DNA from 3 places in the Microbispora sp. NPDC049125 genome. Region 3 is predicted to be linked to each of the others. Evidence: predicted binding sites of a transcription regulator. Region 3 holds the regulator's gene; each other region holds the start of a gene.

Evidence for each region. The regulator LexA, encoded in region 3, represses DNA repair genes until DNA is damaged. The targets are predictions, from matches to a motif close to TCGAACANNTGTTCGA.
Region 1: the regulator LexA is predicted to act here: its motif matches at 1,450-1,465, upstream of AB0B72_RS26645 (alpha-ketoglutarate-dependent dioxygenase AlkB).
Region 2: the regulator LexA is predicted to act here: its motif matches at 3,410-3,425, upstream of ruvC (crossover junction endodeoxyribonuclease RuvC).

Annotation. Positions count from the first base shown of each region.
Region 1 is NZ_JBEZDW010000026.1:30,963-35,709, forward strand. It holds gene AB0B72_RS26635 (alkaline phosphatase family protein) at 1-586, shown strand, start outside; gene AB0B72_RS26640 (trypsin-like peptidase domain-containing protein) at 632-1,381, opposite strand; gene AB0B72_RS26645 (alpha-ketoglutarate-dependent dioxygenase AlkB) at 1,488-2,117, shown strand; gene AB0B72_RS26650 (cytochrome P450) at 2,138-3,331, opposite strand; gene mgrA (L-glyceraldehyde 3-phosphate reductase) at 3,542-4,537, shown strand; gene AB0B72_RS26660 (hypothetical protein) at 4,562-4,747, opposite strand, start outside.
Region 2 is NZ_JBEZDW010000019.1:68,845-73,591, forward strand. It holds gene pdxS (pyridoxal 5'-phosphate synthase lyase subunit PdxS) at 1-95, shown strand, start outside; gene AB0B72_RS22375 (MarR family winged helix-turn-helix transcriptional regulator) at 183-608, shown strand; gene pdxT (pyridoxal 5'-phosphate synthase glutaminase subunit PdxT) at 727-1,317, shown strand; gene AB0B72_RS22385 (YebC/PmpR family DNA-binding transcriptional regulator) at 1,321-2,073, shown strand; gene eis (enhanced intracellular survival protein Eis) at 2,122-3,372, shown strand; gene ruvC (crossover junction endodeoxyribonuclease RuvC) at 3,485-4,084, shown strand; gene ruvA (Holliday junction branch migration protein RuvA) at 4,081-4,701, shown strand.
Region 3 is NZ_JBEZDW010000011.1:47,580-52,326, forward strand. It holds gene AB0B72_RS15345 (MalY/PatB family protein) at 1-419, opposite strand, end outside; gene lexA (transcriptional repressor LexA) at 502-1,215, opposite strand; gene AB0B72_RS15355 (SDR family oxidoreductase) at 1,554-2,435, opposite strand; gene AB0B72_RS15360 (MFS transporter) at 2,438-3,697, opposite strand; gene AB0B72_RS15365 (LysR substrate-binding domain-containing protein) at 3,777-4,688, shown strand.

The DNA of each region.
Region 1 (4,747 bases), on a different contig from region 3:
CGGTTCGACCCAGGGGGTCACCGACGACTCCTGCCCGCAGTCGTTCCCGGCCGCCGCCAACCTGGCCTCCCAGCTCCTCGACGCCGGACTCACCTTCGCCGGCTACTCCGAGGCGCTGCCCCGTGCGGGGTTCATGGGGTGTACGGCGAAGAACGGGCGTTACGCGCGCAAGCACGTGCCGTGGACCGATTTCGGCACCGTGCCGGCCTCCGCCAACCAGCCGTTCACGGCGTTCCCCCGCGACTTCGCCGCCCTGCCGACCGTGTCGTTCGTCATCCCGGACATGTGCGGCGACATGCACGACTGCACGATCTCCACCGGCGACGACTGGCTCCGCGACCACCTCGACGCGTACGCGACCTGGGCGACGGCCGGCGACAGCCTGCTGATCGTCACCTTCGACGAGGACGACTACCGGGGTGACAACCGCATCCCCACCGTCCTCGTCGGCGGCCGGGTCAGGCCCGGCACGTACAGGCAGCGCATCGATCACTACACGATCCTGCGCACCATCGAGGAGATGTACGGCCTGGCCCCCCTGGGCAACGCCGCCAAGCGCCATCCGCTGACCGGCGTCTGGCGCTAGCCGGCGCGTACGCCGAGGGGACGGCGCGCCGGAAGCCGTCGCGCCTCACGAGCAGCGTCGCGTGGACACGGGGGTGGTGGCCTGCCTTCCCGCCGTCGCCGCCGCCGACAACTGGCCGGCCGGCAGCGCGTATCCCTTGTCGGCCTTCGAGTCCATGTCGGCGGCGAAGACCATTCCGACGACGTCCGACTCGGAGACCAGCGGCGCACCGGCCGTGCTCCTGTCGACGTGAGGGCCGGTGAACACCCGCACCTCCTTGGTGACGTCGCCCGCACCGTATATGTCGGGTCCGGACGCCGGCGACACATGGCCCAGGACAGCGGGGAACTGGACCGGCGCGGTCGCCCCCGGTGGAAAGTAGACGATGGACGCCTGCCCGATGTCCTTGGTGTCCTCCGCGCCCTTCGGGAGGAGTCGCAACGGCCGGGCCGGGAGTCCCGGCACCCGCAGCACGGCGACGTCCAGTCGCGAGTCGAAGAGCACGACCTTCGCCGGCAGGCGCCGCCCGCCGCCGAGGACGACCTCGAGATCGCGGTCCACCCCGGCCACCGTGTGCGCGGTGAGCATGATCCGCTCGGGGGCGTAGACGAAGCCGGCCCCCTCGGCGTGCCTCCGGCAACCGGTGGCGTATCCGGCCACGTGGACGACGCCGCCGAGCGCCACGGCGACACCCGCGGCGGACGCGGAGGGCAGGGCGGGTGCGGCGGACGGCCCGTACACCGCCTGCCGCCGGGGCGGGCCGGCGTCGCATGCGCCGGTGCCCGCCACGGGAAGGAGGGCCACGAGAGCGGCCATGACTCGAGTCGAAGTCCGCACCCGCTCACCTTAGATCCATGGATGGCCGGTCAACCAGCCACCGAAGATCGAATGGGTGTTTGAAAGCAGTGCGTATCCTGAGCGTATGAGTTCGTTTCAGGGGTCGTTGCTGGACTGGTGCGAGGAGACCGGCGTGGGCCCCCTCGGATCGTCGGTGCGGCGGGCGCCGCTCGGCCAGGGGGCGTGGATCGACGTCCGGCCGCACTGGGTCAGCGGGGCGGACGCGCTGTTCGAGCGCCTGACGCGGGTCGTGCCGTGGCACGCCGAGCGGCGGCACATGTACGACCGGGTCGTCGACGTGCCGCGGCTGCTGAAGTTCTACGACGAGGACGAGGAGCTGCCCGACCGCGTGCTCGACGAGGCGAGGGACGCGCTGAACGCGCACTACGGGGAGGAGCTCGGCGAGCGGTTCCGCACCGCCGGCATGTGCCTCTACCGGGACGGCCGCGACAGCGTGGCCTGGCACGGCGACACGATCGGCCGCGGGAGCACCGAGGACACCATGGTGGCGATCATCTCGGTCGGCACGCCGCGCCCGCTGCTGCTGCGCCCGCGTGGCGGAGGGGGCCCGGCCCTCCGCCACGACCTCGGCCACGGCGACCTGCTCGTCATGGGAGGGAGCTGCCAGCGCACCTGGGAGCACGCCGTCCCCAAGTCGAGCAGGGTCGCCGGCGCCCGGATCAGCATCCAGTTCCGCCCCCGCGGGGTCCGCTGACCCGCCCGTGCGGGACGTGCTCAGCGCCTCGCCGGGAACACGAGGGGGACCTCGGAGAGACCGATGACCCCGGCCGGCCAGCCCACCAGCGGCTGGAAGCCGGGGGCGAGCCCGTACGAGGGGATGCGGCGGTGCCACTCCCGCAGCACCATCGTGAACTCCATCCGGGCCAGATGGATGCCCACGCAGCGATGGGGGCCGCCGCCGAAGGTCAGGTGGTTGTACTTCCTGCCGACGTCGAACGCGTCGGGGTCGTCGAGCTCGGCCGGGTCCCGGTTGGCCGCCCCCAGCGCGACGCCGACGCTCGAACCGGCGGGGATGAGATGGCCGTGCAGCTCGACGTCCGTGGTGGCGACGCGCGGCAGTGTGCAGTTGGCGGGGTCGATCCGCAGCATCTCCTCCACCACCTGCGGGATCACCGACGGATCCGCGACGATCCTGGCCTGCAGGGCAGGGTCGGCCGCCAGCTTGGCGAACATCAGGCTGAGAGCCGAGGTGACGCTGTCGATGCCCGCGATGATGAACAGGAAGCACAGCCCCAGTGCCTCGGTGTCGGTGAGTGGATCGTCCCGCGTGGCGGCGAGCACATCGGCGAGCAGGCCCCCTCCCGTGCCCGCGCGGCAGGCGGCGACGTGGGCGGTCGTGTACGCGAACAGCTGCGCCGCCGACTCCATGACCTCGGGCGGCGGCGCGGCGGAGCCGGACAGGTCGGCCGACCCGACGATCGCGTCCTTCCATCCCAGGAGGCGGTCCAGGTCCTCGGGCGGCAGGCCGAAGAGGGTCAGGAACACCTGGGCCGGGAACGGCCGGGCCAGCTCGGCGACCACTTCACAGGAGTCGCGGCCCGCGATGCGGTCGATCAGGCCGTTGACCTGCCCGTGCGACGACCGCTCCAGCAGTGCCGCGGTCCGCGGGGTGAAGAACGGCTGCAGGATGCGCCGGTAGCGCGTGTGGCCGGGCGGGTCGGAGGCGATGGGCAGCAGCGGCACCGGGCTGCCCAGCGTCGCGAACGCCCGCTCGGAGGAGAAGATCTCCGGGTTGCGCAGCACGTAGTCGGCCGCCTCCCGGGAGGTGACGACGAACCCGCCGTTCTTGAGGCGTACGACGGGCCCGGCGTCGCGGAGCATGGCGTACGGAAGTGTGCGGTCCTGTGCCATCGGAAGCGATTCGAGGCTGATCGGCCCCTGCGGGTCGGCCTGCGTCTGGGGTCGCATGTGTCTCCTGCCCTCCGGTGCCGCCGGCGATCGGCTACGCAAAACCACCCAATTGGGGTGTTAGGCACCTGGCGCATCGTAGATCGCAGTCGATCACGAGGGAAGGGCCCGGCCGTACCCGCCCGACGGGACGGGGCGATCGGCTGGTAATCCTGGAGTCCGGCCCTCGCGGATCGCGGGGGACGCGTTCCCCATGCCAGGAAGGGCACCATGATCTCGCCACGCTATGCCGCAGCCCCCGGCCGCTACGAGTCCATGACTTACCGGCGCAGCGGACGGAGCGGGGTGCTGCTCCCCGAAATCTCGCTCGGGCTGTGGCACAACTTCGGTGACAGCGACAACTTCGACGTCCAGCGGGCCGTCCTGCGCCGTGCCTTCGACCTCGGCGTCACCCACTTCGATCTGGCCAACAACTACGGCCCGCCGTACGGCTCCGCGGAGGAGAACTTCGGCCGCCACCTTCAAGCCGACTTCCGGCCGTACCGGGACGAGCTGTTCATCTCCACCAAGGCGGGATACGACATGTGGCCCGGGCCGTACGGCGAGTGGGGGTCGCGCAAGTACGTGCTGGCCAGCCTCGACCAGTCGCTGCGCCGGATGGGCCTCGACTACGTCGACGTCTTCTACTCCCACCGCCCGGATCCGGAGACCCCGATCGAGGAGACGATGGGGGCGCTCGACCGGGCGGTCCGCTCGGGCAAGGCGCTTTATGCGGGCATCTCCAACTACTCGGCCGAGCAGACCGAGCGGGCGGCGGCCGTGCTGCGGGAGCTCGGCACGCCGCTGCTGATCCACCAGCCCAGCTACTCGATGCTGAACCGGTGGGTCGAGGACGGCCTGCTCGACACCCTGGAGACGGAGGGCGTGGGCTGCATCGCGTACTCGCCGCTGGCCCAAGGCCTGCTCACCGGCCGGTACCTCGACGGGAACATCCCCGGGGACTCCCGGATGGCGATCGGCCACTTCCTCAAGAGCGACCGGCTCACCCCGGAGCTGCTGGAGACGCTGCGCGGGCTCAGCAAGATCGCCCAGGCGCGCGGCCAGAGCCTCGCCCAGCTCGCCCTCGCGTGGATCCTGCGGGACCGGCGGATCACGTCCGTGCTGATCGGCGCGAGCAGCGTGGGCCAGCTTGAGCAGAACGTCGCGGCCATCGACGCGCCTGCGCTGTCCCCGGAGGAGCTCGCCGAGATCGACGGCCTTCTCTAGAACCGGCGGCCTCTCCGGCCACCCCTAGTGATCGTCCCAGTGGCCCGCGTGGGCGGCGTGGCGGTGGCCGTCATGCAGGTAGTCCACGTGGTCGTGGTGGCGTACGGACGAATGGCCGCAGCCCTCGCCGTGCTGATGCTCGTGCGGGTGCTCGACATGGCGCTCCGGCTCGCACTCGTCCCAGTGTCCCTCGTGGGGCCGGTGCAGATG
Region 2 (4,747 bases), on a different contig from region 3:
TCGCGAAGGTCTCCCGCGGCCTGGGCGAGGCCATGGTCGGGATCAACGTGGACGAGATCCCCGCCCCCCACCGCCTGGCCGAACGCGGCTGGTAGAACCGCCCGTCCCGGCGGGCGGCCCCCATCCGGGGCGCCGCCCCGCCGTGGCCGGTCGGCCGGACCGGCCAAGGAGGAGCGCCCCTCATGTCCGCTGACGACCCCGGACGGCTCGCGGAGAGCCTGTCCCGCGAGCTGCGCCACCTGGTGATGCTGCTGCGCCGTACGACGGCGGGCCAGCCCGTCACGTCGCAGCAGTACTCCGTGCTCGGCTCCCTGGAGGGCAGGCCGCGCCGGATGACCGAGCTCGCCGAGGAACACGGGGTCCAGCTGCCCACGATGACCGTGCAGATCAACCGGCTGGAGGAGGCCGGGCTGGTCGCCCGGGGCTCCGACGCCTCCGACGCCCGGGTCCGCACGGTCGAGCTGACCGGCGAGGGGAAGACGCGCCTGCGTGCCGTACGGCAGGCCAGGCTCGCCTATCTCGCCCGGCGGCTGGACGCCCTCACCCCCGAGGAGCGTGAGGCGATCGCCGTGGCCCTCCCGGCCCTCGCGAAGCTGGGCCGCGCCTGACGGGCGGCCGTGACGGCCGTAGCGCGGCCCGGGCGCCGGCGCCGGGCCTGACCACCGAGTTGGGAGGCCGCGTCCCGCCGCCATACGCTGGATCGGCCACTGTACGAAGGGAACCCCCGTGACCGCTGCGCCGAAGGTCGGCGTGCTCGCCCTGCAGGGCGACGTGCGCGAGCACCTCCGCGCCCTGGAGTCGTCGGGCGCCGCCGCGACGACCGTCCGCCGCCAGGAGGAGCTCGACGCCGTCGACGCCCTGATCGTCCCCGGCGGGGAGTCCACCACGATCGGCAAGCTCGCCGCCGCGTTCGACCTGCTCGAACCACTGCGAATGCGGATAAAGGCAGGCATGCCCGCGTTCGGTTCCTGCGCCGGCATGATCATGCTGGCGGATCGCATCGAGGGCGGCGTCGAGGGCCAGCAGACGCTCGGCGGCATCGACATGGTGGTCCGCCGTAACGCCTTCGGCCGCCAGGTCGACTCGTTCGAGGCGGACCTCGACTTCGCCGGCCGCGGCGCGCTGAGGGCCGTGTTCATCCGAGCGCCCTGGGTCGAGTCGGTGGGCGCGGGCGTCGACGTGCTGGGCAGAACCGAACCTGGGGATAGGATCGTCGCGGTCCGGCAGGGACCTCTGCTCGCGACGTCCTTCCACCCGGAGCTGACCGGGGACTCGCGGGTTCATTCCTATTTCGTCGAAATGGTGAGGGAGCTCTAGGCGATGTCCGGCCACTCGAAATGGGCGACGACGAAGCACAAGAAGGCGGCGCTCGACTCCAAGCGGGGCAAGCTGTTCGCCAAGCTCATCAAGAACATCGAGGTCGCGGCCAGGACCGGCGGCCCCGATCCTGAGGGCAACCCGACCCTGTTCGACGCCATCACCAAGGCGCGGAAGAACTCCGTGCCCATCGACAACATCGAGCGGGCCCGCAAGCGGGGCGGCGGCCTCGAGGCCGGCGGCGCCGACTGGCAGACGATCATGTACGAGGGGTACGCCCCCGGCGGCGTCGCCGTGCTGATCGAGTGCCTCACCGACAACCGCAACCGCGCGGCCTCCGAGGTCCGCGTCGCGCTCACCCGCAACGGCGGATCGCTGGCCGACCCGGGCTCGGTGTCGTACATGTTCAACCGCAAGGGCGTCGTGCTCGTCCCCAAGGGCGCTCTCAGCGAGGACGACGTGCTCATGGCCGTCCTCGAGGCCGGCGCCGAGGAGGTCAACGACCTCGGCGACAACTTCGAGGTCGTCTCCGAGGCCTCCGACCTGATCGGCGTGCGCAAGGCTCTGCAGGAGGCCGGGATCGACTACGAGTCGGCCGAGGCGAGCTTCATGCCGACCATGAGCGTCCCGCTCGACGAGGAGGGCGCCCGCAAGGTGTTCCGCCTCATCGACGCGCTGGAGGACAGCGACGACGTGCAGAACGTCTGGGCCAACTTCGACGTCAGCGACGAGGTCCTGGAGAAGCTCGACGCCTAGGGAAAACCGTTCGCGCCGCCACGGCGCGGCGGCATACCTTTGCCGGTTGTGGAGATTCGCGATCTGGCGGCCGGTGACCTGGACGCCGTGCTGGACATCCGTACGCGCGCCTTCGGGCCGATCTCGCCGGGCGACGCCGAGACCTGGCGCGCGCTGGTCACCCCGATGCTGGCCGAGGGACGCTACCTGGGGGCGTTCGACGGGCCGAGGCTGATCGGCACGGCCCGGGTGAACCCGAACGTCCAGTGGTGGCACGGGCGCCCGATGTCCATGGGAGGCGTCGCCAGCGTGACCGTCGCCCCGGAGGACCGCGGCCGGGGCGTCGGCCGCGCCGTCATGCGTGCGACGGTCGACCGCTGCGCCGACCTCGGCCACGTCGTCTCCGCGCTCTTCCCCGCCACCTCGCCCCTGTACCGCAGCGTGGGATACGAGCACGCCGGCGCACATACGACGATGACGTTGCCGGCGGAGCAGCTCAGGACGCTCGCCGGCCCGTCCGGCGGGGTCAAGCTGCGCAGGATGGGCCCAGACGACGTGCCCGAGCTCATCGCGCTCCTCGGCCGCGTCTACGGCTCCACGCGCGCCTCCGGCCCGCTCTGCTGGGACGAGCGCAGCTGGCGGCTCTGGCTGGACGACGACGACGACTTCTGCTACCTGGCCGACGACGGCTTCGTGATCTACCGGTGGAGCGACGGCGACATCGAGGTCGACAACCTGGTGGCCGGCTCGGAGGCCACCGCCCGCGCCCTGTGGTCCCTCGTCGGCAGCGCCTCCTCGATCGCCAGGCACGTCTACGCGCCGGTCGAGCCGGGCGATCCGATGCTGTGGCTGCTGCGCGAGCGCTCCTCCAAGGAGCACCTCAGGCAGTCCCGGTGGATGCTCCGCCTGATCGACGCGCCCGGGGCCGTGGAGCGGCGCGGCTTCCCGGCAGGGGTGTCCGTGGACACGCTGATCGAGATCGACGACCCCCAGCGCTCGGCCAACACCGGCACCTGGCGCCTGCGGGTCGGCTCGGGCTCCGGCGCGCTCACCCCGGCGGATGCCACGGGGAACATCGCGAGGGGCATCACGGGGGACATCACGGGGGACATCACGGGGGACATCACGGGGGACATCACGGGGGACATCACGGGGGACGACGTCACCCGGCTGCCCATCGGCGCGCTGTCGGCGTTGTTCGCCGGGGTGCCGGCGGCCACCCTGCGGCGTGCGGGACGGCTGACGGGCGGCTCGCCGGACGCCGACGAGGCCCTTGACTCGGCGTTCCGGTGCGACGCGTACATGATCGACTCCTTCTGACGGCGCGCGGCGGCGCCGATCCCGGTAGAGTTGCCCGCCGAACAGGTGTTCGGCGGCGCGGCGCCGCCGGGCCGGTGGGGACCAGGGAGGCGTGCCGGTGCGGTTGCCCGAGCTGCGGGTGCTGGGAGTGGACCCGGGGCTGACCCGATGCGGCATCGGCGCCGTGGAGGGCCGTCCGGGCTCCCCGCTGAGCCTGGTCGCCGTCGGGGTGGTGCGCACCCCCGCCGGCGACGACATCGGGGCGCGGCTGGTGGCCGTGGAGGCCGGGATTGAGCAGTGGCTCGACGAGCTGAAGCCGGACGCGGTGGCGGTCGAGCGGGTCTTCGCCCAGCACAACGTGCGGACGGTCATGGGGACCGCGCAGGCCTCGGCCGTCGCGATCGTGTGCGCGGCGCGGCGTGGCCTCCCGGTCGCCCTGCACACCCCGAGCGAGGTCAAAGCGGCGATCACGGGCAACGGCAACGCCGACAAGAAGCAGATCGGCGCGATGGTGACCCGGCTGCTGAGGCTGGACGCCATGCCCAAGCCCGCGGATGCCGCCGACGCCCTCGCGCTCGCGATCTGCCACGTCTGGCGCGGCGGCGTCCAGAGCCGCCTGGCCGAGGCGGTCGCCAGGGCGCGCCCGCCCGCTCCGGGGCTTCCCGGCGCAGTGACGGCCGGCTCTGGTAGGACTGTCGCCAGGCGTCCGCGTGAGGGAGGGAGTGATCGATGATCGCGTCCTTGGCGGGGCACGTCGCGGCCGTCGGGCCGGACAGCGCGGTGATCGAGGTGGGCGGCGTCGGCGTGCTCGTCCACTGCACCCCCGGGACGCTGGCGACCCTCCACGTGGGGGAGCCCGCCCGGCTGGCCACCTCGCTGGTGGTGCGCGAGGAGTCGCTCACGTTGTACGGCTTCGCCGCCGCCGACGAGCGGACGGTCTTCGAGCTGCTGCAGACGGCCAGCGGCGTCGGGCCGCGCCTGGCGCTGGCCATGCTGGCCGTGCACACGCCCAACGCGCTGCGGGTGGCGGTGGCGAGCGCCGATCTCAAGGCGCTCACCATGGTCCCCGGCATCGGCCAGAAGGGCGCCCAGCGGATCGTGCTGGAGCTGAAGGACAAGCTCGGCACGCCCGACGGCCTGGTCAACGCCGCGCTCAACGGCGCGGCCGCCGCGCCGGTCTGGCGCGACCAGGTCCACTCCGGGCTGGTCGGGCTCGGCTACTCGGCCAGGGACGCCGACGAGGCGGTCGCCGCGCTCACCCCGGAGGCCGACGCGGAGATCGCGGCGGGCCGGGCGCCGCAGGTGGCCCTGCTGCTGAAGTCGGCGCTGCGCATGATGAGCGTGCGATGACGGGCGCGGGCCGCCTGGACGCGGTGAAAGTTTCACCGGCGGTGGG
Region 3 (4,747 bases):
GCGACCGGGATGGGCAGCAGACGCCGCCCCATGCCGGTGATCGTGGTGAGGAAGGGGTCGTAGGCGGGGACGTGCGTCGCCACGGCGTCGCCGGGGGAGGTCATGACGTCCAGCAGCACCTGGAGGGCCTGGTTGACGTCGGTGTACGGCCGGACGTGGCCGGGGTCGGCGTGCCAGCCGTACCTGGTCTCCATGCGCTCGGCGAAGGCCTCCGCGAGGGGAGGGCAGTTCGGGATGTCGAGCCAGGCGGGATAGCCGAGATCGGTCTTCAGGCGCCGCGTGACGGCGTCCACCACGGCGTCCGGCGTAGGGAAGTCCATGTCGGCGACCCACGCGGGGATCACGTCCGGAGCCGCGTGGGCCCACTTGATCCCGTCACGCGTCCGGGCGGCGTCAAGGGTGAGCGAGTCGAAATCCACCCGACTCACCCTATTGCGTCCGCAATGAGTAGCTTGGCGGCTCCGCGGCGGCGGCCGTACCGGTGGCCGCGGAGCATCGCCGCTACAGCTTGCGCAGGACGGCCGTGACCTTCCCCAGGACGGTGGCCTCGTCACCGGGGATCGGCTCGTAGTTCGGGTTGTGCGGCACCAGCCACACGTGCCCGTCCTTGCGCTTGAACGTCTTGACCGTGGCCTCGCCGTCGATCATGGCGGCGACGATGTCGCCGTTGTCGGCCACCGGCTGCTGCCGTACGACCACCCAGTCGCCGTCGGCGATGGCGGCCTCGATCATCGAGTCGCCGGTCACCTGGAGCAGGAACAGCGTGCCCTCGCCCACGAGCTGCTTGGGCAGGGCGAACACGTCCTCGATGCTCTGTTCGGCGAGGATCGGGCCGCCGGCGGCGATGCGGCCGACCAGCGGGACGTACGCCGCGGTGGGGCGGTTGAAGCCGCTGTCCTCCTCGGTGGCGTCCGGGTCGACCCACAGCACCGGCTCGCCCGGCAACCGGACCTCCAGAGCGCGCGGCCTGTGCGGGTCACGGCGGAGGTAGCCCTTGCGTTGCAGTGCGGTGAGCTGATGCGACACGCTGGAGGTGCTGGTCAGCTGGACCGCCTCCCCGATCTCCCGCATCGACGGCGGATAGCCGCGCTGCTGGACCGAGTCGCGGATCACTTCCAGGATCTTGCGCTGCCTCGGGGTGAGACCAAGCGAGTCGCGCCTGCGAACCGCGAGGTCGCCGACGGCCTCCGCCTGCTCACTTCGGTCACTCACGATGCCACCTCTCAATCCGTGTTCCTCAGGTCGCTCAGAGCGACCGTACCGCGATTAAAGATCATCATCAAACAATTGTTCGATTTCCACCGGAAATCGCAACCGCCTGTCATCCGCCCACATCGTACGTGAGTTCGATCGACATCGTGTTCGATTTCCCGATCTTCGTCAAGTGGTGTCGGCCCAGCTCAGAAATGCCGCCGAAAAGCGACAGAAAAGCGGAGAGGCGCGTTCGTGAGATCGCCGGCGCCCGATCGGCGCTCAAGTCCGTCGAGGGCGGAGCCGGTGAAGCGTCGTCGCCGAGGTGCGCCGATCCCGCGGCCGACCGGCGCATCGTGGTTTCAGCCGCCGCCCGAGGTGAACGCCGCGGCGTGGTCGCGGGCGAATTCGACGACGTCGCGCGGGGGGCGGCCGAGAAGGCCGGCGACCGTGCCGGTGGTGAAGTCTCCCCAGCCGGAGGCGTACGCCTGCGCGTACTCCTCAAGCATGTCGGCGATCCATCGTGGAGCGCCGTGGCCGAGCAGCGCCGTGCGCCTGGTGTCGTCGCCGACCGGCAGGTACGTGACCGGCCTGCCGAGGGCGAGGCCCAGTCGGCCGGCGACCTCGCCGAACGTCAGCGAGCGCGGGCCGGTGAGGGTGTACGTCGCGCCGTGGTGGCGATCCGGGCCGTCGAGGAGCACACGGGCGGCGCACTCGGCGATGTCGCGGGCGTCGATCATGCCGATCCGCGCCGAGGCCATGTTCAGCGAGAACGTGCCGGTGGCGGCGATGTCGCCCGCCTCGTTCAGCAGGTTCTGCATGAACCAGTGCGGACGCAGGATCGTCCAGCGCATGCCGCACACTTCGAGCTCCCGGTCCGACAGCGCGTGCAGCCTGCCGCTGCGGTTGGGCGCGTCGTGTGCCGCGCCGACGACGGACAGGCGCACGACGCGCTCCACGCCGGCCTGGCGTGCGGCCCACAGGGCGTTCATGGAGTTCTCCGGGGCGCGCGGGTCGTTCGGGGTGAGCAGCCACACGTCCCGCACACCCTCGAAGGCGGGAGGCAGGGACCGGGGGTCGCCGAGGTCGCCGACGAAGACCTCGGCGCCCTTTCCAGCCGGGCCGTCCGCCTTGGACTTGTCGCGGACGAGAGCGCGAAGGTCCACATCGGCCCCGCTCAGCGCGTCCATCAGCGCGGTGGACACGGTTCCGGTGGCTCCGGTGATCAGTACGGTGCGTGACACGCTCAATCTCCCGTGGTGGTGGGGATGCGGACCGGAATCGGGTCGCAGGTCTTGGCGGGCCTGCCCGCCGCCCGGTTGACGGTGACGCGTTCCATGGCCCACAGCGCGACGGTCCCCGCCGAGAAGGCGGCGCCGAGGACGCACACGCCGGCCCAGCCGCCGTGCACCCAGGCCACCGAAGTCAGCGCGGAGCCCACCGCGCCGCCGGCGAAGAAGGAGGTCATGAAGGCGGAGTTGATCCGGTTGCGGGCCTCGGGCCGGAGCGCGTAGAGGACGTTCTGGTTGCTGTTGAGCACCGCCTTGTGCGCCAGGTCCAGCACGATCACGCCGGCGAACAGCCAGACCAGCGAGTGCGCCCCGGCGGCGATCGCCGGCCACGACGCCACCAGCAGGACCGTTCCGGCGCCGGTCACGATCTGCACGCGCCCGCGGTCGGCCAGCCGCCCCGTCACCGTGCCGGTCAGCGCGCCGGCGGCGCCGACCAGGCCGAACAGGCCGATGGCCGACTCCGTCCAGCCGTACGGCGGCCGCACCAGCAGGAAGGTCAGCGCCGTCCACAGCACGTTGAACGAAGCCAGGCTCAGGGCGGCGATCCCCGCCCGCCACCGCAGCAGCGGCTCGTACCGGAACATCGCCACCGTCGAGCGCAGCAGGCCGGGGTAGGACAGGCGCCCGCCGTCGCCGCCGAGCCGGGGCAGGAAGACACGCAGCAGCACGGCCATCAGTGCCATCAGGCCGGCGTCGACCCAGTAGACGGTCCGCCATCCGCCCAGCTCGGACAGCGCTCCGGACGCGGTGCGCGCCAGCAACGCGCCGAACAACAGCCCGGTCATCACCGTGCCGACCACCCGGCCACGCTCGGCCGGCGCCGCCAGCGTCACCGCGAACGGCACCACCACTTGCGCTCCCACGGAGGTCAGCGCGGTCAGGGCCGTGCTGACCATGAGCACCGTGCCGTTGGGGGCGGTGGCCGACATCAGCAGAAACACCACGGTCGCCGCGTAGAGCGACACCGCCAGCCGCCGCCGCTCCACGAGGTCGCCGAGCGGCACCAGCAGGATCAGCCCCAGCGCGTACCCGCCCTGCGCGGCCGTCACCGTCAGGGCGGCCAGCGACGGGCCGAGCCTCAGCTCCCGGCCGATCAGGTCAAGCAACGGCTGGGTGAAGTAGTTGCCCGCGACCGCCAGCCCGGTCGCCACCGACATGAGCAGGAGCACCCCGCGCCGCATGCCGCGGGCCGGGTGAAGTGTCGTCGCTGTCATGCGTCCAGCCTCGGTGATGGACGATCAATGAGTCCAACGCATGTTTGTCATCCGAACGATCGTGCATCACGATTGATTCGTGGAGCTTCAGCAGATGCGCTATGTCGTCGCCGTCGCGGAGACGAGCAACTTCACCCGCGCGGCCGAGCAGTGCCTGGTCGTCCAGTCCGCGCTGAGCCATCAGATCGCCCGGCTGGAACGTGAGCTGGGGGCCAAGCTCTTCGAGCGCACCAGCCGCCGCGTCCGGCTGACCCCGGCCGGCGAGGCGTTTCTCCCCGCGGCCCGCCAGGCTCTCGACGCCGCGGAGCGGGCCCGCGCCGAGGTGGCCGCCACCGCCGGGGAGATCCGAGGCCGGCTCGCCGTCGGAGCCATCTCCACCGTCGCCGCGGTCGATCTCCCCGCCGTGCTCGAACAGTTCCACCTGCGCCATCGGGAGGTACGGATCAGCCTCCGGACGAGCCCCAGCGAGGAGCTGGTCGAACGGGTGCGGCAGGGCACCTTGGACGTCGCCTTCCTGGGGCTTCCACTGGGCGTGCGGCCTCAGGGCGTCCGCGGCCGCGAACTGGCGCGCGGTGACCTCGTCGCCGTGGTGGCGCTGGACCATCCGCTGGCGGGACGGGAACACGTGGACCTGCACCGGCTGGCGGAGGAGACCTTCGTCGACTTCCCGGCGGGCACGGCGGGCCGGGCCCACTCGGACGCGGCCTTCGCGGCGGCCGGAGTGCGGCGCGAGGTCGCCTTCGAGGTCACGACCGCCGACTTGCTGACCCGCCTGATCCGGCACGGCCTGGGGATCGGGATGCTCCCCGGCGCCTTCGTGTCCGGGCTCCCCGGTCTGCGCGTCCTGCGGCTTCGCGACGCCGCCGCCCGCATGGAGCACCTCATCTGGAGCCGCTTCCCTCCCTCCCCGGCCGCCGCGGCGTTCCTGTCCGTCCTCGGTGTCCCCGCGGCGGAGTCCTCGGGATCGCCGGATGACGAGCCGGGCCCCTGATCCACCGCATCTCACGGCGTCCATGCCGGGCAGGCGGCCGGGCCGTGTCACAATCGCTG